DNA from 4 places in the Cytobacillus sp. genome. Region 3 is predicted to be linked to each of the others. Evidence: riboswitches for the same ligand, from Rfam matches in the RefSeq annotation. Region 3 holds a riboswitch; each other region holds the start of a gene.
The links. Region 3 has a riboswitch for thiamine pyrophosphate ahead of ACEQ1T_RS00645 (thiamine phosphate synthase). Riboswitches for the same ligand answer to the same signal wherever they lie in the genome.
Positions count from the first base shown of each region.

Region 1: linked by a shared signal. The riboswitch ahead of thiT (energy-coupled thiamine transporter ThiT) and the one ahead of ACEQ1T_RS00645 (thiamine phosphate synthase) in region 3 are both predicted to bind thiamine pyrophosphate.
Region 2: linked by a shared signal. The riboswitch ahead of ACEQ1T_RS09340 (3-oxoacyl-ACP reductase) and the one ahead of ACEQ1T_RS00645 (thiamine phosphate synthase) in region 3 are both predicted to bind thiamine pyrophosphate.
Region 4: linked by a shared signal. The riboswitch ahead of ACEQ1T_RS23295 (YkoF family thiamine/hydroxymethylpyrimidine-binding protein) and the one ahead of ACEQ1T_RS00645 (thiamine phosphate synthase) in region 3 are both predicted to bind thiamine pyrophosphate.

Region 1 covers NZ_CAXQGS010000052.1:88,154-92,993, reverse strand. The annotation lists gene qoxB (cytochrome aa3 quinol oxidase subunit I) at 1-574, shown strand, start outside; gene qoxC (cytochrome aa3 quinol oxidase subunit III) at 564-1,169, shown strand; gene qoxD (cytochrome aa3 quinol oxidase subunit IV) at 1,170-1,475, shown strand; gene ACEQ1T_RS09525 (hypothetical protein) at 1,555-1,794, opposite strand; gene ACEQ1T_RS09520 (hypothetical protein) at 1,917-2,186, opposite strand; gene thiT (energy-coupled thiamine transporter ThiT) at 2,289-2,888, opposite strand; TPP riboswitch at 2,954-3,056, opposite strand; gene ACEQ1T_RS09510 (AAA family ATPase) at 3,323-4,840, shown strand, end outside.
Region 2 covers NZ_CAXQGS010000052.1:56,711-61,550, forward strand. The annotation lists gene ACEQ1T_RS09320 (hypothetical protein) at 1-341, opposite strand, end outside; gene ACEQ1T_RS09325 (sigma-70 family RNA polymerase sigma factor) at 334-900, opposite strand; gene ACEQ1T_RS09330 (Cof-type HAD-IIB family hydrolase) at 1,295-2,044, shown strand; gene ACEQ1T_RS09335 (OsmC family protein) at 2,078-2,539, opposite strand; TPP riboswitch at 2,656-2,768, shown strand; gene ACEQ1T_RS09340 (3-oxoacyl-ACP reductase) at 2,874-3,635, shown strand; gene thiM (hydroxyethylthiazole kinase) at 3,649-4,461, shown strand; gene thiD (bifunctional hydroxymethylpyrimidine kinase/phosphomethylpyrimidine kinase) at 4,473-4,840, shown strand, end outside.
Region 3 covers NZ_CAXQGS010000005.1:23,570-28,409, forward strand. The annotation lists gene ACEQ1T_RS00625 (MoeB/ThiF family adenylyltransferase) at 1-429, opposite strand, end outside; gene ACEQ1T_RS00630 (thiazole synthase) at 426-1,193, opposite strand; gene thiS (sulfur carrier protein ThiS) at 1,195-1,398, opposite strand; gene thiO (glycine oxidase ThiO) at 1,395-2,537, opposite strand; gene ACEQ1T_RS00645 (thiamine phosphate synthase) at 2,534-3,142, opposite strand; TPP riboswitch at 3,231-3,337, opposite strand; gene thiC (phosphomethylpyrimidine synthase ThiC) at 3,361-4,840, opposite strand, start outside.
Region 4 covers NZ_CAXQGS010000133.1:12,603-17,442, forward strand. The annotation lists gene ACEQ1T_RS23285 (ABC transporter ATP-binding protein) at 1-1,390, opposite strand, end outside; gene ACEQ1T_RS23290 (ECF transporter S component) at 1,374-1,970, opposite strand; gene ACEQ1T_RS23295 (YkoF family thiamine/hydroxymethylpyrimidine-binding protein) at 1,972-2,577, opposite strand; TPP riboswitch at 2,899-3,000, opposite strand; gene ACEQ1T_RS23300 (Cof-type HAD-IIB family hydrolase) at 3,230-4,096, shown strand; gene ACEQ1T_RS23305 (coproporphyrinogen III oxidase) at 4,346-4,840, shown strand, end outside.

The DNA.
Region 1 (4,840 bases), on a different contig from region 3:
CTTCCTTGGATTAAACGGAGCTGTGAGACGTGCATACACATACTCTGCGGAATCAGGATTTGCACCACTCTTCATGCTATCGGCAATTGGTTCGATCATTCTGGCAGCAGGGTTCGCGGTATTCTGCTACAACATTTACTGGAGCATCCGCTATGCTGACAGAAACATCTCAAGCGACCCATGGGATGCAAGAACATTGGAATGGTCTACTGCTTCACCAGTTCAATTCTATAACTTTGCAAAGCTGCCGGAGGTTAAATCCCTTGATCCTTTCTGGCACATGAAGAAAAAGAATGAAGGCTTAACGTTATATGACAGTGAAATTGAAGAGATTCATATGCCAAGCAATTCCTGGCTTCCGATTTATATGGGTGTCATCTTCGGCATCGCAGGCTTCCTCCTTGTATTTGAATGGCACATTGCTGCAGCTGTAGCTGCCATCGGCATTTTTGCTGGTTTGATCATCCGTTCATTCGATTACAATGAAGGCTTCCATGTTAAAAAAGATGAAATTCACAGAATTGAAAATGCCTGGAGAAAAACAGAAGGAGAGGTGCATGATCATGTCAGCTAAAGTGGATACTTCCTTGCCCCTTGAATATCAAACTGAACAGGATCGGATGAATATTCTTGGCTTCTGGGTTTTCCTTGGCGCTGAAATCGTTCTATTTGCCACTCTGTTTGGAGTATATGGTGTATTATATGAACGCTTTGCAGGAGGTCCAACACATAAAGACATTTTTGTGATCAAGGATGTCATGATTCAGACAGTCCTCCTTTTGACAAGCAGCTTTACAATGGGCATCGCCATTTTTGAAATGCGCCGGCATAACCTGAAAGGGCTAATTACCTGGCTGGTGATTACCCTTGCTCTTGGCGCAGGATTCCTATTCATGGAGATTAATGAATTTATCCATTATGCCCATGAAGGCGCAACGATGCAGACAAGTGCGTTCCTTTCCAGCTTATTTGTCTTGCTGGGTACACACGGAGCCCACGTTACATTGGGTATTGGCTGGGCAACTATGGTCATTATCCAGCTTTTAAAAAGAGGCCTTACCCCTACTACAGCAAGAAAAACATTTATTATCGGCCTTTACTGGCACTTCCTTGATGTAGTCTGGATCTTTATTTTCACATTCGTGTATTTGAAAGGACTGGTGGCTTAAATGGAACATCATCAATCAAAAAGCTTCCCGATAAGCCATGTCATTGGATTTGTTGTTTCCCTTGTGCTGACATTTGCAGCAGCAGGTATTGCCTTAAAAACGAACCTCTCTTTTAAAGTTATCATGTGGATCATCGGCTCACTGGCTGTCATTCAGGCAGGCATGCAGCTTTTCATGTTCATGCACTTAAGAGAAGGCGAAGACGGCAAAACGAACTTGGTAAATATGATTTATGCCGTATTTATGGTTATCGTTATTGTAGTGGGTTCAATTTGGGTTCTGACTTCTGGGCACGCTGCTCATTAATTAAAGATAAGCAGAAGCGCCATGTCCAACCGATGAACCAAATAATACAAAAAACCGGTCTCCCTATTGGAGGCCGGTTTTATTTGTATTGTCTGATTCCCTTGCTTCCCTTTGTCATTTCTTCCATTACATTGATAAAAAATCCAAATCCAAAAATTAGCATGGATGATACCATAATGCTTAAGCCGATTGATAAAACATACTCACCCGTGATACCGCTTACAAAAAAGCTGGAAATAAAGACAATTAATCCTAAAAGTATACCTGCTGCTGTAACATTCCTAAAAAAGTGAAGAACCTTTTGCTGTTTTAATGTCATGTTTTTCATCCCCTTTTATTTAATATTCTAACTATGTTCACAAATTTGTCAAACTTTTTGTCACAAATTTGTCAAATTTAATTTGGCAAGAAAAAAAGCCTTGCAAGATGCAAAGCGATTTTCTACTGATATAGTTTTTTAATGTTCTCCAAATCTTTCTTTAAACTGCATATTTCCTGCCTGGTCAGCATTAACGGCATTTGATCGTACAGTGTAATAATTTGTCCTCCCTCATCTTCCTCATGGATGGATAAATAGTTATACAAATTTTCACATTGATTTTTGTTGAGAATCGACTGGGTAGTGAAACTTTTAACCTTTTGGATCTCAAAGGCACTGGTTTCTGCATCAAAGACACCTGTTATGATGTTACCCTGCAATGTGTTTGACAAACAATCACTCCCCTTTTTGAGTAATATACCCATTTTTCATAAGGAGTTTCCTAAGATATGAAAAAAACCTCTTTGAAATATATTCAAAGAGGCAGATTATAATCAGGAAGCATGTTTTTGCGATTGAATAATTTCATCTGATTTTCTCATGATTAATCTAGGTGCCGAAGAAATAATTAATGCTGCTAAAATGGAACAAAGAATAGCAGCACCAAGCATTGTTGCGCCATTTGCCATGAAGGAGAATAATACAGGCGACATCCCTTCTGGCGCATAGCTTCCAAAGAAAAATACACCTGCTATGAAATGCCAGAAATACCTGGCAAGGCTTCCGGCAAACACAGCTAAAACTATCCAGCCCAATGCTTTGTTCTTGTTTCCCCTGTGCAGCTGACTTTGAATTGGCCGGAAAAACAAACCGGCAAAACCAATACAGGCAAATGCGACAAAGTACTCAATAAATGCCTGAAGCGGAGTGGCGATCCAGGCATCTCCCATGGAAATCTGCAAAATTCCCCATAAGAGGCCTGCGATGAAGCTTACCTTAAAACCCCACCTGAAAGCCAAAATAAAGATCGGAATCATCGCGGCGGAAATGGAAATAGACGGTGACAGCTTGATTGATGGCAGAAAATCCAGAATGATGGCAAATGCTGCAAAAAATGAAGCTTCAATCATCGCAGTTAAGCTTAATTTTTTCATAAAAAAATCCCCCTTTAATCGTTGACGATACCCCAAGGGAGAACAAGCAGGCAGAAAATCTCCTTCCGCCTTTTATTCCACATTCCTGCGCTAGCATTATCTAACAGGTTCAAAGGGTCAGAACAGCGAACTGTTCACTCTCAGCAAAATGCTCCCCTTGTGGCACGTTATTGAATTATCCGATTTTAGTATATATGAAATGAAACATTGTGAAAAGGATTCTTTGAAAAAACTTTTTTAATTTATATGCCAGGTTTTCACCCTGCTTGTCACATTTTTTTCACATATTTATGCCATCTGATAGCTGTTGTAGCACACTTTCTTATAAACTATACTATTTTTCCATAATTTACAACGTTTAAAAAAAGTAAAACCCTGTTATTAACAATACTATTTCCTTATAATGTAGGTATGTTCAATGAGGAGGGAAATAGTTGAAATCACGTCTAAAGAAGCCTTCGACGATTGTTTCTATTGCATTGGTGATCACGGTGATTTTGGCGGCGGTTATTTGGACCGTACAAGCAGGAAATAAGGATGTGACAGTTCCGTTTTCTTCTGTGGAAAAAATTATTGCCTCCCAGGATGGAAAGACTGTTGCAGTACAGGAATACAAAAATGGGAAACTGCTGATCACAGCCCCTGATGGCGAGTACATCTCCCATGTGCCTCCCAACAGTGAGATGGTTGATAAATTAGTAGAAACCTATAATATACAATATACGTTCGCAACCACAGGACCTTATACCCCTTGGATTCTGGGCGGTGTAGTCCTTTTGTTTATAGCCATTGGCATTTACCTGTTTAAGTCAGGAAAAGGCGGAATGGGTGCTACAAATACCATGAAACAAAGTGTATCTAAGCCAAAGGCCCTTCCTTCCATTTCACTGGAAGATGTTGGCGGAATTCAGGAAGAAATGAAAGAGGAAATCATGCAGACTCTTTCTATATTAAAAGAACCTGAGCGCTCTCTGAAAATGGGGATTAAGCCGCCGAAGGGAATTCTATTATACGGGCCTCCTGGAACAGGAAAAACATTGCTGGCTCAGGCAATCGCTAAAGAACTTGGAGCCACTTTTTTCTCAACCAGCGGTTCCGGTTTTAATGAGTTGTTCGTTGGTGTGGGAGCTTCCCGAGTAAGAAACCTTTTCCAAAATGCAAGAAAGCATTCTCCTGCCGTCGTCTTCATTGACGAAGTAGATGCATTGGCAGGCAGAAGAAAGCAGCATGGCGGAGAAGAAAGCGAAAAGACGTTAACTGAGCTGCTAGTCCAGCTGGACGGCGGCCATTCCAATGATGGAATACTATTTATTGCAGCGACAAACAGGAAGGATATGCTTGATGAAGCATTCCTCCGTCCGGGACGGATTGACTTCTCCTTCAATGTCCCTCTTCCTGATACAAAGGGCCGAAGAGAGATTATCAATATTCACACAAAAAATAGATTACTGGCTGAGGATGTCATGACAACACTTGGTGATTTAGCAGAAAGCACCTCTGGATTCTCAGGTGCAGATCTTCATTCCCTTTTTGAAACGGCAAGCCGCAGAGCTGTCCGTAACGGCCAGGAAATTATCTCAAAAGAAGATTTGGATTATGCGCTTGACCGGACCATTCTGGGAACAACCACCCGGGCATTGCAGGATCACGGTACAAAGCAGCGGGTTGCCATACACGAAGCTGGCCATGCATTAGTGGCTGCTTTAACAAAACCCGGATCCGTCCGCAAAGCAACCATCATTCCGCGCGGCGAAGCACTTGGGTATGTAGCACCAATACAAAAAGAACTTCACTTATCGACAACAAGTGAATTGCTTGATCAGGTTGCCATGATTCTCGCAGGCGGTGTATCAGAACGAATGATTCTTGGCGAGCACAGCATTGGAGTAAGCGGTGATGTTAAACAAGCCAAGCACATCATTGAGCAAATGGTTGATACCGGTTTACTTGAT
Region 2 (4,840 bases), on a different contig from region 3:
CGGCCATATGAATCCTTCTCGTAACCATTCAGTTTCCAGTTATTTAGCATAGCACCCTCTGTAAGGCCGGAATAAAAATCTTTATTTGAAATGACAGTCTCCTGTCCATTTTGCTTGTTAAAGTCATCTGTCTGGATTCCGGCAATCCCGCCAATCAACAGGACAAACCCAGCAGCTGCAGCGGCAGAAAGAAGCTTAGGAACATAGTCTTTTTTCCTGCCTTTAGCAGCAGAAGTGGCGATTCGGTTTCTGACTCTCTGTTTTTCTTCTTCTGTGAAAACAGAATCTTTCGTCCATGCAGCATTCAACTCTTTCTTCACTTCCTGATTCAGATCAGCCATGCTGTTCACCTCTTTCTGCAGCAGATAGTATCTTCTTCACTTTTTCCTGTCCTCTGTACAGTCTTGTTTTAACAGTAGAAATAGGAATATTAAGGGTTTCACTTATTTCAGCCAGACTGAGATCCTGGTAATAATGGAGAAGGAAGACTTCCCGGTATTTTACTGTGAGGGATTCAATCGTTTTTAGCAATTCCTGATGTTCATCCCGTTCAAGAAATGAAGCTTCCGGATCTTTTTCTCTATCCTTCTTCAGGAAAAAAACCTTTTCATTCAGGACCATATTTCGATAATGCCAGCTTTTAAGATAGTCTTTGCTTTTATTAATAGCGATTGTAAAAATCCATGTTTTAAAAGAAGATCTTTGCTGGAAACTTTCCAGCTTCTCATAAACAGTAATAAAGGTATCCTGTGTTAAATCGCTGGCCGCATTCCAATCATTCACATAGCTGTATATCAATCTCTTCAAAACGGTTCCATACTCATCCATGATCATTTCAAGAACGAGAGCACGATCCACTTGATCAGCAATTGACCGTTTTACATAATCATCAGAGCTCACATGACTGCCTCCTTGCTAAATTGCCAGCTGCCGATTCCGGCTGCCTTTTGTTTCCTGACAGTTAGACGACAGATACAAGTAAATCGCTTCAACTTTTGGCATCTATTAAGATTATACAAAAAAAGCGCATACCATTTGGTCTGCGCCTGATTATTTAATCCGATTAAATAAAACCACATCCATGCATAGCTTAAGAACAGAAGGAGCAAAAATAACAAGGAACATTCATCATTTCCTCATTTGTTCATATTGAGTAATTCTGGCCTATACAATTAGATTGGGAATAATGATCGCTATTTTCGAATAAATGATTCTGCCCAAATGCTTTGTTTTTGATGGGACGATTATTTATTTATATAATGGATTTATTGTGCAAGAAAGAAGGGAGATTATTATGTCACAATCAAATATTGCTCCACAGATCAAATTAATCGCTCTTGATATGGATGGAACCTTGTTGAATTCCAGAGGGGAAATTCCAGATGAAAACCGCAAGGCAATACGGGAGGCGAAGGAAAAAGGGATTGAAGTTATTTTAAGCACGGGAAGATCCAGGCTCACGGCAGGCGATCATGCTGATTCTTTGGAATTGAACTCCTATTTGATCACGGTCAACGGCAGTGAAATATTTGGCCCTGGTGGAGAATTAATCACAAGGACTCCTGTTGATTCTAAAGTAATGGAATGGATGTGGAATTTATCCCAGTCACATAAGACCAAATTCTGGGCAACCAGCTGCGAACAAGTTTGGATGAATGAAATGCCAGAAAATATTCATGACCATGAATGGCTTAAATTTGGATTTGATATATCAGATGATGAGATCAGGGAACTCATTCATAAAGAGCTTCGAACAAAAGGGGACCTGGAAATTACAAATTCCAGCTTAACTAATATTGAGGTAAATGCTCTGGGCATCAATAAAGCCAGAGGTATCCAGAAGGTAACTGAGATTCTTGGCATTTCGATGGAAAATGTAATGGCAATGGGAGACAGCTTAAATGATATTGCCATGATAGAGGAATCTGGCTGGGGAGTAGCAATGGGAAATGCCCAGGATATTGTGAAAGAAACAGCCAATGCTGTTACGGGAACTAATGATGACGCTGGTGTTGCAAAAGCAATCCGAAAGTGGGCTCTCTAAGATTAAAAACCGGCTAACATGCCGGTTTTTGGTTTATTTGGATGCTCTTTTGGCAATTAGAATGGTTTCTTCCAGTGCTATTTCCACATTTCCTTTAATCGCCCTGGAAATCATACAGGATGCTTCAGCTTTTTGCGCCAGCTTTCGCGCAAGTGAATGATCCTTTTCTGTCGCATCAGCTTTTAACAAGATAAGGGGGCGATGAATAATTTTCCTATACGTAATCACTCCTTTGGTTACATCCACAATTCCAATTGATTCCATCGTAAGGTCTTCTTTTTCGAGTTTGCTTCGTTCCATCATGGCTGCCAGGGTAATGATATAACAAGTTGCTGCAGCCCCAAGCAGCATTTCATCCGGATTTGTTCCGATTCCGGGACCTTCCATTTCTGGGGGAATGGAAACCTTTGTTTTCAGCCCTCCAGTCTCAATTTCTCCAACATCATTACGAAGTCCAGGCCAATGTGCTTTTAAATGGAATTGGTGTTCAGCCATTCTTTGATTCCTCCAAGTTATGTATTTCTATTTAAACCTTAAAGAGGAACAGGCAGAATTGCAAGACTTTACAGATTTAACGTTTCAGGCTAAGATGAAATCAGCCAACTTAATAGTTTTACTGCTAGGGGTGCCCGATGCTCGCGGGCTGAGAAAGAAACCGGACTGTTTTTTACCCTTCGGACCTGATCTGGATCATACCAGCGTAGGAAAGTAGTAATTGCGGGGAACGATGTTTTTTCTCTTAGATTATTCAGCCAGGTCCAATTTCGGATCTGGTTTTTATTTTGTTCTCAAAAACAAATGAATTGGCTATCAATAAGGAGGATTTTCTATGAATCTTAACGATCAGATTGTCATTATTACAGGCAGCAGCAGAGGGCTGGGCAAAGAAACAGCAAAAGCATTCGCGAGGGAAGGGGCGAGAGTTGTCATTAACTATTTCCATAGCGAGGAAAAAGCACATGCTCTACAGAAGGAAATTGGCGAAAAAGCCATTGCCATTCGTGCTGATATCCGGGACAGAGGTCAAGTGAAATCAATGTTTCAAAAGGCGAAGGAACACTTTGGAGGCCCCATTACAACCATAGTCAATAATGCACTGGTGAACTTTCAATTTGACCCTATTTCAAAAAAAGATGCAGAAACAATTAAATGGGACGATTACAAAAACCAGCTCGAAGGTGCAATTCTTGGGGCTTTAAACACAGTCCAGGCTGGTCTGGAAGATATGAAAAAACAGGAGTTTGGCAGGATAATCTCGGTTGGGACCAATCTATTCCAGAATCCAGTTGTACCCTACCATGACTATACGACCAGCAAAGCTGCTCTATTAGGCTTCACCAGGAATATGGCGAATGAGCTGGGCCAATATGGGATTACTGCGAATATGGTATCAGGCGGTTTGTTAAGAACGACAGACGCCAGTGCTTCGACATCCGAGGAAGTCTTTGAAATTATCGAAAACTCAACTCCATTAAAAAAAGTCACAGATCCTGCAGAAGTGGCTGATGCAATAGTCTTCTTCGCTTCTCCCTGGGCAAGGGCGGTTACAGGACAGAATTTGGTTGTGGATGGCGGACTAGTTATGAATTAAAGGAGGAATTAATGTGAACATTCAGGAGATTAGCAGCCTATTGGAAAAACTAAGAGATACAAATCCTCTGGTACATAATATCACCAATGTGGTGGTAACCAACTTTACGGCAAATGGCCTTCTGGCTATTGGGGCATCACCAGTGATGGCATATGCACATGAAGAGGCAGCTGACATGGCTAAAATAGCTGGCGCATTGGTTCTCAATATGGGAACACTGACTGAAAAAGAAGTAAAAAGCATGCTCATAGCGGGTAAGTCAGCAAATCAGCATGGAGTGCCGGTCATTTTTGACCCTGTTGGTGTCGGCGCGACGGCCTATCGTACAGAAACAGCTAAAAGACTATTAGAAGAATTAGATATTACCATCATAAGAGGCAATGCAGCAGAAATTGCCAACGCAGCAGGACAGAAATGGAGTATTAAGGGCGTAGATGCAGTTGAAGCAGCAGGGAACACTTCTGAGCTTGCTAAGTCGGCAGCAAAAGAACTTGGTGCAGTCACTGTTATCACAGGAAAACAGGATATCGTTTCAGATGGAAGATCCACATTTGCCATTAACAATGGCCATCCTCTTCTAACGAAAGTAACAGGTGCCGGATGTCTTCTTACTTCTGTAATAGGAGCTTTCGCTGCTGTTGAAAAGGATCCTGTAAAAGCAGCAGCAGCTTCATTGGTCGTTTATGGATCTGCCGCAGAAATTGCAGCAGAAAAATCGGATGGCAAAGGCCCAGGAACTTTCCAAGCAGAGTTTTTGAATAGCTTATATAACATTTCTGCTGCAGATGTTGAAGCATATGGATCTTTTGAAAAAACGATCGGATAGGAGGCTTTTAAATGAAAGTGAATAAAGCTTTAACCATAGCGGGTTCAGATAGCGGCGGCGGCGCGGGCATTCAGGCAGACTTAAAAACATTTCAGGAACTCGGTGTTTTCGGCATGTCTGCTTTGACTGCTGTTACGGCTCAAAACACCAAGGGCGTTCAGGGAGTTTATCCAATGACAGCAGAGGCAGTGTCTGCTCAAATTCAGTCCATAGGAGAGGACCTCAGACCTGACGCTGTAAAGACAGGAATGCTTTTTAGTGCAGATATAATCGAGAGTGTTTCCAATGAAATCGTGAGATACGGATGGAAAAATGTCGTCATAGATCCAGTGATGATTGCAAAGGGAGGAGCAAGTCTTCTTCAGAATGAAGCGATATT
Region 3 (4,840 bases):
GGGAATCCGGTGCTTTTGAGTTATATCATTGATAAGAAAGCGAATGTCAAAATTATCTGTTGAGTCAATGATTAAATCAACACCCTCAATCAGCTCTTCAATCTCCTGTACTCCTACATCCATTATACGGGCAATAACTTGAACCTCTGAATTGATGGCTTTCAGGCGTTTAGCCGCTGCTATCGCTTTTGGAGCTTTACGAACAACGTCTTCTTCACTATAAAGCTGCTGGCGCTGCAGGTTGCTCCACTCCACATAATCCCGATCGGCAATGGTTAATTTGCCGATGCCTGCCCTTGTGAGGGTTTCTGCATTTGCAGCCCCTAATGCACCAGCCCCTACAATCAAAGCGTGTTTTTCCCTCAGCTTTTTCTGTCCTTCTTTGCCAATCGCAGGAAATAATATCTGGCGGGAGTATCGCTGATTCAACTAAAAACCATTCCTTCCGCCGGGCTGCTTGCTGATGAATAACGCTTTTGGGGCATCCGGCCAGCTTCATAGCCCAGCCTTCCTGCTTCAATGGCGAGTTTCATTGCTTTTGCCATTTTAACAGGATCATCGGCAGAGGAGACAGCCGTATTTAATAACACACCATCTGCTCCCAGCTCCATTGCCAATGCCGCATCTGCCGGGCTCCCAATTCCAGCATCCACAATAATCGGAACAGCAGCCTGCTCTGTAATAAATTGAAGATTAATAGGATTAATGATTCCCTGCCCTGAACCAATTGGCGAAGCACATGGCATGACCGCATGGCAGCCTATTTCTTCTAGTTTTCGGGCAAGGACGACATCATCAGAGGTATAAGGAAGAACAATAAATCCCTCGTCTAATAGAATCTCCGCTGCTTTTATTGTTTCTATTGGATCGGGAAGAAGTGTTTTGCTGCATCCAATAACCTCAACCTTAATCATGTCGCAGAGCCCGGAAGCTTTGGATAGCCTTGCTATTCGAACAGCCTCCTCAGCTGTACTTGCTCCTGCCGTATTTGGGAGTAATTTATATTTCTTTAAATCCAGCTTTTCCAAAAAGTTGGGCTGGTTCGCTTCAAAAATGTTCATACGGCGTACTGCAAACGTAAGCACCTCTGCTTCCGAAGCTTCTACAGCTTCCCTTTGCACATCAAAGCTTGGATATTTTCCTGTTCCGAGCAGCAGCCGTGAATTAAATTCATAGGGTCCAATTTTCAACAAATCATCCGCCTCCTACAAAGTGTACAATTTCGATTCGATCCCCGTCTGTCAGTATGGTTTCAGCATGTGTGGAATTATCCAAAATGTTCTGGTTTAGCTCGACAATGACTACCTTTTGCTCCAAATGAAAGTGCTCGAGCAGGCGTGAAACAGAATTAACTGTTTCCGGCAGCACAATAGCATCTCCGTTAATGACAATATTCATAAAAGCACCCCTTTTGACGAATGGACTAAACATTCAAGGCGGGACAGCTCAAATGGATTAGGCTGCTCCGTTTTGCCTTCCATGATGTCTGCCATCAGTTCTCCTGTTGCCGGGGCAAGGAGGATCCCATTCCGAAAATGCCCAGCTGCAATGTATAACCCTTCACATGCTGGATGTTGTCCCAAAAAAGGCTGCCCATCAGCCGATTGCGGACGAATTCCTGTCCAGGCGCCTTCCCATTCCGCATTCGCGATGACAGGAACCAGGTTTTGAGCCTTTTCCATCAGCAAGGATATTCCCTCAAAGGTCACCTTCTCATCAAATGAATTTACCTTAACCGTCGCTCCAACTACCAGCCTCCCGGATTGCTTTGGAACGATATAGCATCCATGTGAAAAGATCGTCCCCTGTACAAGCGGTTTTTCAACCTTGACCGAGAAGCACTCGCCTTTAACCGGAATAATGGGCAGCGAAAGGCCCGTTCTTTCAAGAAGCTCCCTGCTCCAGACCCCGGAAGCAACAATAACGGAATCTGTCAGAAGTTCTCCCAGGCTGGTTCTGACTCCATTAACCTTTTTATCTTTTAAAATAAAATCTGATACATGTGTATACTCATATATTTCTGCGCCGAGGGCTATTGAAGCTTTTGCAAAGGCAAGGGACAATTCATATGCCTGTACTTGTCCGTCATTCGGTATATACATGGCCCCCCTCAATTTATTTGATACGAATGGTTCACGTTTGATCAGGTCATCGATCGAAAACCATTCGGCCTGCTCACCCGCTTTTTGCTGGCTTTCTATCAAGCTTTTTAATGCCAGCTCCTCTTCTTTATTAGCCGCCACTTTATATACACCCTTATTTTGATAGCCAATATGCACTTGAGATAAATCTTCCAGTTCAGGAATCAGGCTCTGATACATGGAGCGGCTTTTGCATGCCAGCTGGAATAGCGGGCCGTCTTCTGTCAGTTCCGTTTGGGCTCCTAAAATTCCAGCTGCCGCTCCGGAAGCCTTGCCGGCTATTTTCCCCTTATCCAAAACGGCCACTTTATACCCTCTTTTAGCCAGTTGAAAAGCAATGGAGCTACCGTTAATGCCGCCGCCAACTATAACGGCGTCAAATATTTTCCTCATCATTTCCCCTCCTCATCTAACTTATTTAAAAAGAGCTTTGCTGCCTCTGCAGGGTCCTTTGCCTGCAAAATCCCTGACATTACAGCAATGCCATCTGCCCCCGCCTCCAAAACCTCTGGGACTTTTTCTGGTTTAATGCCTCCAATTGCCAATACCGGAATTTCTACTGCCTTTTTGAGAGCCTCCAGTGACCCAGTGCCCCTTGGCGGAGCTCCCTTCTTAGAATCGGTTTCAAATATGTGTCCAAACAGGATATAACCAGCTCCCTGTTTTGCAGCCTCTTCTGCTTCTTCAAGAGAATGTACGGAACATCCGATGGGCATATCTGGAAAATGCATTTTGACAACATGGACTGGAAGGCTGTGAAAAGCAAGATGTACACCTGCCTTACATGTCCATGCAACATCCACCCGATCATTTATAACAATTTTATGAATGGGGACTCCCTCATTACAAAGCAGCTCAATTCCTTCATATAGCTCCCTTGCGGTTCGATGTTTTTCCCTCAAGTGGAACTTATCTGCAAAGGGTTCCACTTCACCTGCTATTTCAGCAAAGGCCTCTAGAGAAAGCTTTCCATCTGATATAACATGCAGCTGTTTTTTCATTGCGGATGCTCCCGTGCTATTTTTAGATTTTGTGCAAATAAAAAACCACCTTCTAAATAGAAAGCGGCGGTATGGGGCCTTGGAATTCAGACCCGATACTCCACTTCCCTACGCTGGCATGCCAGATCAGGTTCCAAGGGTCTTAAAGCTTTTGCTTTAATCTCAGCCTGCAAACAGGCACCCCCAGCGGATTTAATTTCTATTAAACTATAAAAAGACTACTGATATATATTTCCCCCGGCCTTATTAAATTCCTCAGCTTTTTCTTCCAGTCCCTTCTTTATCGCTTCATTTGTTTCAAGCTGATGTTCTTTTGCATAATTCCGGATATCCTGAGAAATTCTCATACTGCAAAACTTTGGCCCGCACATGGAACAAAAATGAGCTGTTTTTGCACCTTCAGCCGGCAGTGTTTCATCATGAAATTCCAAAGCACGCTCAGGATCCAAAGAAAGATTAAATTGATCTCTCCAGCGAAATTCAAAACGGGCTTTTGACAGGGCATCATCCCTTTTTTGCGCTCCAGGATGTCCCTTTGCCAGATCTGCAGCATGAGCGGCAATTTTATACGTGATGACACCCTCGCGCACATCGTTTCTATTTGGCAAACCCAAATGTTCTTTAGGTGTAACATAGCAAAGCATTGCCGTACCATACCAGCCTATCATGGCAGCCCCGATTGCAGAGGTAATATGGTCATAGCCCGGAGCTATATCAGTCGTAAGGGGTCCGAGTGTGTAGAATGGTGCTTCTTTACAGATTTCCAATTGTTTATCCATATTCTCTTTGATTAAATGCATTGGAACATGGCCAGGTCCCTCGACCATTACCTGGACATCATGTTCCCAGGCAATTTTCGTCAGCTCTCCAAGTGTTTCGAGCTCTGCAAATTGAGCCTCGTCATTTGCATCTGCAATCGATCCCGGCCTCAGTCCATCCCCCAGGGAGAAGGCCACATCATAAGCTTTCATGATCTCGCAAATTTCTTCAAAGTGCGTATATAAAAAGTTCTCTTTATGATGATGCAGGCACCATTGAGCCATAATGGATCCGCCTCTCGACACAATTCCGGTCAAGCGTTTTGCCGACAGCGGCACATACCTCAAAAGGACACCTGCATGAATGGTAAAATAGTCAACCCCCTGCTCTGCTTGTTCGATTAGGGTATCCCTGTATACTTCCCACGTAAGATCCTCGGCAATGCCATTAACCTTTTCAAGGGCCTGATAAATGGGAACAGTACCGACCGGAACGGCAGAGTTTCTGATAATCCATTCGCGTGTAGTATGAATATTTTTGCCTGTAGACAGATCCATAATTGTATCCGCTCCCCATCGGGTAGCCCAGGTCATTTTCTCTACCTCTTCTTCAATTGAGGATGAAACAGCCGAGTTTCCAATATTCGCATTAATTTTTACATGAAAATTTCTTCCGATAATCATTGGCTCTGTCTCAGGATGATTGATATTGGAAGGAATTATCGCCCGCCCTCTTGCTACTTCAGACCGCACAAATTCCGGTTCCATATTTTCCCGAATAGCTATAAACTCCATCTCCGGGGTAATGATCCCCTTTTTGGCATAGTGAAGCTGGGTGACATTCTTCCCTTTTTTCGCTATCAATGGCTTGCGGTTTAAGCCAGGAAAGACTTTATGATTGGCACGCGGATCACCTTCATTGAGGTAGCCATTGTCCTCG
Region 4 (4,840 bases), on a different contig from region 3:
AATCCTGTTCATTCACAAGCATTGATGCAACACTAAGCCGCCGCTTTTGTCCCTGGCTTAAGGAAAAAGGATGTATGTCAGCATGCTGAAGCAGGTTCACTTGGTCCAGAACAGCTAGAACCATTTTTTGTATATCGGCATCTGGTATGCGCTGAATTTTTAAACTGAAGGCAATTTCATTATAGACAGAATCTGCAATAAATTGGTGCTCGGGATTCTGAAAAACGTAACCTAATTTTAGCCTTAACTCTTGTTCCTTCCAATGGGAAAGGGAGCGGTCATTAAAAAGAATATTGCCTTTGGATGGAGCATATAATCCTGCCAGCAGTCTGGAAAGCGTTGTTTTTCCTGATCCATTTGAACCGGCTATTGCCACAAATTCACCTTTTTTAACCGAAAAACTAATATTTTTAAGCAGATCCTTCCCATCTTTATAAAAAGAAAGATTCTCTGCGGTTAGGATGATCTGTTCTTCAAAGCCTTGATGAATAGTCTTCCTTTTATCTAAAATATGAAGTGAAGCATAGGGATTTACAAATCCAGCAATTAATTCCCGATCAGTTAACGGAAGTTTTTCCCCTTTGTAAATCCCTGCTTTTTTTCCTAATAGGCCGGCTCTTACCGGGCTTGGCAGCCAGATACCCTCAAGCAGAAGTTCTTCTGCATACTTATCAAAGCAGTCGGCAGTGCTTCCATTAAATAAAATTTCGCCATCCCGGTTTAGCACCAAGCAGCGGTCGGTCAAATCAATCCAATCATCCAGCTTGTGCTCAATTATTAGAAGGGATAAGGATTGCTCCTCTTTAAGCTCTTTGATGATGCGGGTAAGTTCATAGCTTGAAGCCGGGTCAAGGTTTGCTGTCGGTTCATCCAAAATCAGGATATCCGGTTTTAATGACAATACACATGCGAGTGCAAGTTTTTGCTTTTGTCCCCCCGAAAGGGTGTGGATTAAGGCATGCTTAAATGGCAGAAGATGAACAAGTTCCAGTGCTTCATCAATCTTGTTCTCAATTTCTTCAGGAGGTGTTTTCATATTCTCAAGTCCGAATGCCAGCTCTTCTTCAACTGTTGTCATGCAAAACTGGCTTTCTGGATCCTGAAACACAATGCCGATGTGCCGATTAATTTCACCAGGCCGGAATTCCTCCAGCATTTTTCCCTTGAAAGAAATGGTGCCTTCCAGTTCTCCATCAATGGCTTCCGGATACAATTTATTTAAGCAGAAAGCAAGCGTACTTTTTCCGCAGCCGCTGGGGCCCAATAATAGAACAGCTTCCCCTGGATAAAGACTAAAATTCAAATTCTTAAAAACAGGATTCTTCTCATCTTCATGACGGAAGGACAGCTGTTCTGTTATTAATAGAGGCTGGCTATACTGTAATGCCATTTTCTGATTTTCCCCTTTTCAGCTCTTTTCCTATAGGAAAGCTGTTTAATGCACCAGTTTTTGCAAGACTCTCACTGAGCCATTTCCCCAGCAATCCGGCAAGCAAAGCGCCGCTAATCAGTCTCACGAAAAACATGGCAGTTACATAACCGGGTGAGAGGGCTGCATAGCCTGAAATGAAATAGCCCCAAATAAAGCTTGTAACAGAAGAGCCCATGCCGGCAGCAATTAAAACCCATGTCCGGTAGTTGTTCCATTTTGTTGCCGCAAACACAGCCTCTGCTCCAATCCCCTGTATCATGCCTGAAAGAATCAGGCGAGGGCCTACTGCATTGCCAATCATGACCTCAATGGCTGCAGCGACGGTTTCCGATAAAAAGGCGGCTCCGGGTTTTCTGATTATGTACGCTGCGATGATTGAAACAATAAACCAAATGCCAAAAATCAGATCATAGCCGATTAAGCCAAACATCCCATATAACACGTTCCCAAATTGCATGAACACCAGGTATACAACTGCAAACACAACAGCGAGTACAGACAGGACAATGACCTCACGAAGTTTCCATTTTTCGAGCATATTACACAGCCCCCTTCTTGGAAGGACTGTTCGCAGACATATTCACTGTCATGACAATATGAGTAGAATCGCTTTTCTTACAGCTTTGGAATGCATCTTCCAGCGTTTTAAAAACAGCATGTGCATCTCCATCTAATCTTGAAGCATAATGGACACCTTCAGTAAATGTTCCCTGATCCTTTGCGAGCTCGACCTGCTCCATAATGACGTTCATGTATGAAGGAATCCCCATCGGATACAGTGCGAACTGTACAGCGACTTCCTGGCTGATTCCAGCAGATTTTTTTTCATTCGCCTTCTCTTCATTTTCAGCAAGATAAGCATCTCCGGCAGTATCCCCAGGGCAGCCATTTGAAAATGTGCCGTTAAATACCACATGATCACCATGCTTAGCAGCTTCAAGATAAATAGCTTTGACCACATCAAAAACATGAATGGATCTGCCGCGAACACAAGTGCTCACATCATCTGTATCCATCCATACCTTGCTTGTATCCACTTCTTTTAGAGCAGATAAAATTACATCCACAAACCTGTCAGTCATTGGATAAATTGAAAACCTGCACCCTGTAATCTCGCTTGTTCCGCATAGAAAATTTTCCTGCATCTTTCCATCCTCCTAGTTTAGTTTTCATGAAAGGCTATTTTCGCAAGGTTTGTTGCTTTTTGTATATGATTTACTGAGTTGATTGTAGCGGAATGTGCGAGACTCCTGCGGGAGTATCGGGACAGGTGAGACCCCGCAGACGCGCAGCGTCGAGGAGGCTCACCGCCCGCCCCGCGGAAAGCCAGCAGCCTGGAGCGGAAATCAACGGACAACATTAATAAGCGAAAAACAACAATTTACACGAAAAGAGCCTAATGAAAATAAAAAACTGCATTCCCATAAGGAAATGCAGTTGAATGATATCAATACACTAGAAATGATAGCCGTTCACCTGCACTTCCCCACGCTGGTATTATCCAGATCGGGTGATAAGAGTCAGAACGGATTGTTCTTCTCAGCCAAAAAGCTCCCCTAGTGCAAAATAAGATATGCAGTTTTTATTGACTCCATCTTAATACGGAGCATCCAAATTGTAAATGACTAATTTATAATTCTTTAAATCATTTGATCTATGAAAACAGACAAACGCCTTCACTAACACAGAAAAGCTATAAAAAATTTCTGCATTGTCCATGTCATGTTCTATTCCAATCCTTCCCTTCATAAAAGTGTAATAGGACAATTTTACACCGAGAAGAGGGGGGCAAATTGGATGATATACAGAATGCTTGCTTTAAATATTGACGGAACACTACTCCAATCAAATGGAAGACTTCATAAATCAACAAAAGAAGCCATTGAATATGTGCAGCAAAAAGGAATTTATGTAACACTTGTCACATCCAGAAGTTTTCCATCCGCGAAAAAAGCGGCCAAAGCATTGAAAATCAATTCTTTACTGGTCACACACAGGGGGGCTTATATTGCAGCTTCTCAGGAAAAGCCGATATATGTAAAAAGGATACAGGAAGATGAAACGTATGAAATCGTGCGCCTGCTTGAAGGCTTTACCTGTCAAATCAGGCTGGTGCACGAAAAATATTCCCTTGCCAACAAAACCAAGCTAAATACCAATATGCTTGCTAAAACGGTTTTTACAACCGGGGATCCCATTTTTTACTCGCAGCAATTTGTGGATTCATTAAGTGACACCATTCTAGATGAGCCGGTCACGCCGCCAAAAATTGAAGTGTATTTTGAAGATAAAGGAGACCTTGAGGATGCCAAGGCAGCCATTAGGGGCATGTTTGAAAATGTAGAAGTCATTAAGCTGGGTGATCTGCGGATGGATATCGTTCCTGCCGGAGTTTCAAAGCTGAATGGTTTGCTTTATTTATGTGAACATCTCGGAATATCCCGAAACCAAATGGTCGTTATAGGCGATTCGGCAGATGACCTGGAAATGATTGAAGCCGCCGGTCTCGGTGTGGCTATGGGAAATGCCCCTGCGGAAGTAAAAAAAGCAGCCGACTGGCTGACCCGATCCAATAACCAGAACGGGGTAAGCTACATGGTTAAAGAACATTTCCGGAAGCAGCATCCAATTGATTTTCTGAAGAAAATGAATCTATTAAAATAAAATCAATGAAAGAGAGTTCGATTAGGTAATCGGCTCTTTTTTTGCTTTGTGAAATTGCCAAAGGAGAAAGGAAGAAGAACCATAAATAATATAAGCAATCCATTAGGAATCATTCCGCCTATATTGACCTTGTTTCCCCATTTCTGTACACTAAAAGAAGTTTGTCAACATGAAAAATAGACACTTTACAGCTGCCGTCAAAAAAAGACATCGGCACATTTAATATATTTACTAAAAAAGGTGATCGATTTGAACATTTCAATTTTAGGTATACAGGATGAACGGTTCCATCGGCCGCTCCGGCTGATCGGGAACCTCTTTTTTGAAGAATGTGCAGTGTTGATGGGTGAGAATGCTGCAGCTGATTTGACAATTAATTTTCAGCTTGAACATGGAAAGCACATTAAGGCCATTGCAGAGCTTTCTGATAAAGATGGAAAGAATCTTTCAGCGAATTTTGAGAAGGAATTCGTTCCGGCTGAGTCAGAAAAAGAGAATTTCAAACAAATAAAAAATGCAGTATCCCATGTATATCTGACTGTTTTGCAGGACTGGACAGGCATTACCCAGAAGTGGGGAATTCTGACTGGGGTACGTCCCACAAAATTGCTTCACCGTGCTATACAGCATCAGACACCTCTCCATGAAGCCCATCAGCAGCTGAAGGAAGAGTATTTGATTACAGATGAAAAAATCCAGCTTATGCAGAATATTGTAAACAGGCAGCTTGCTGTCGTACCGGAT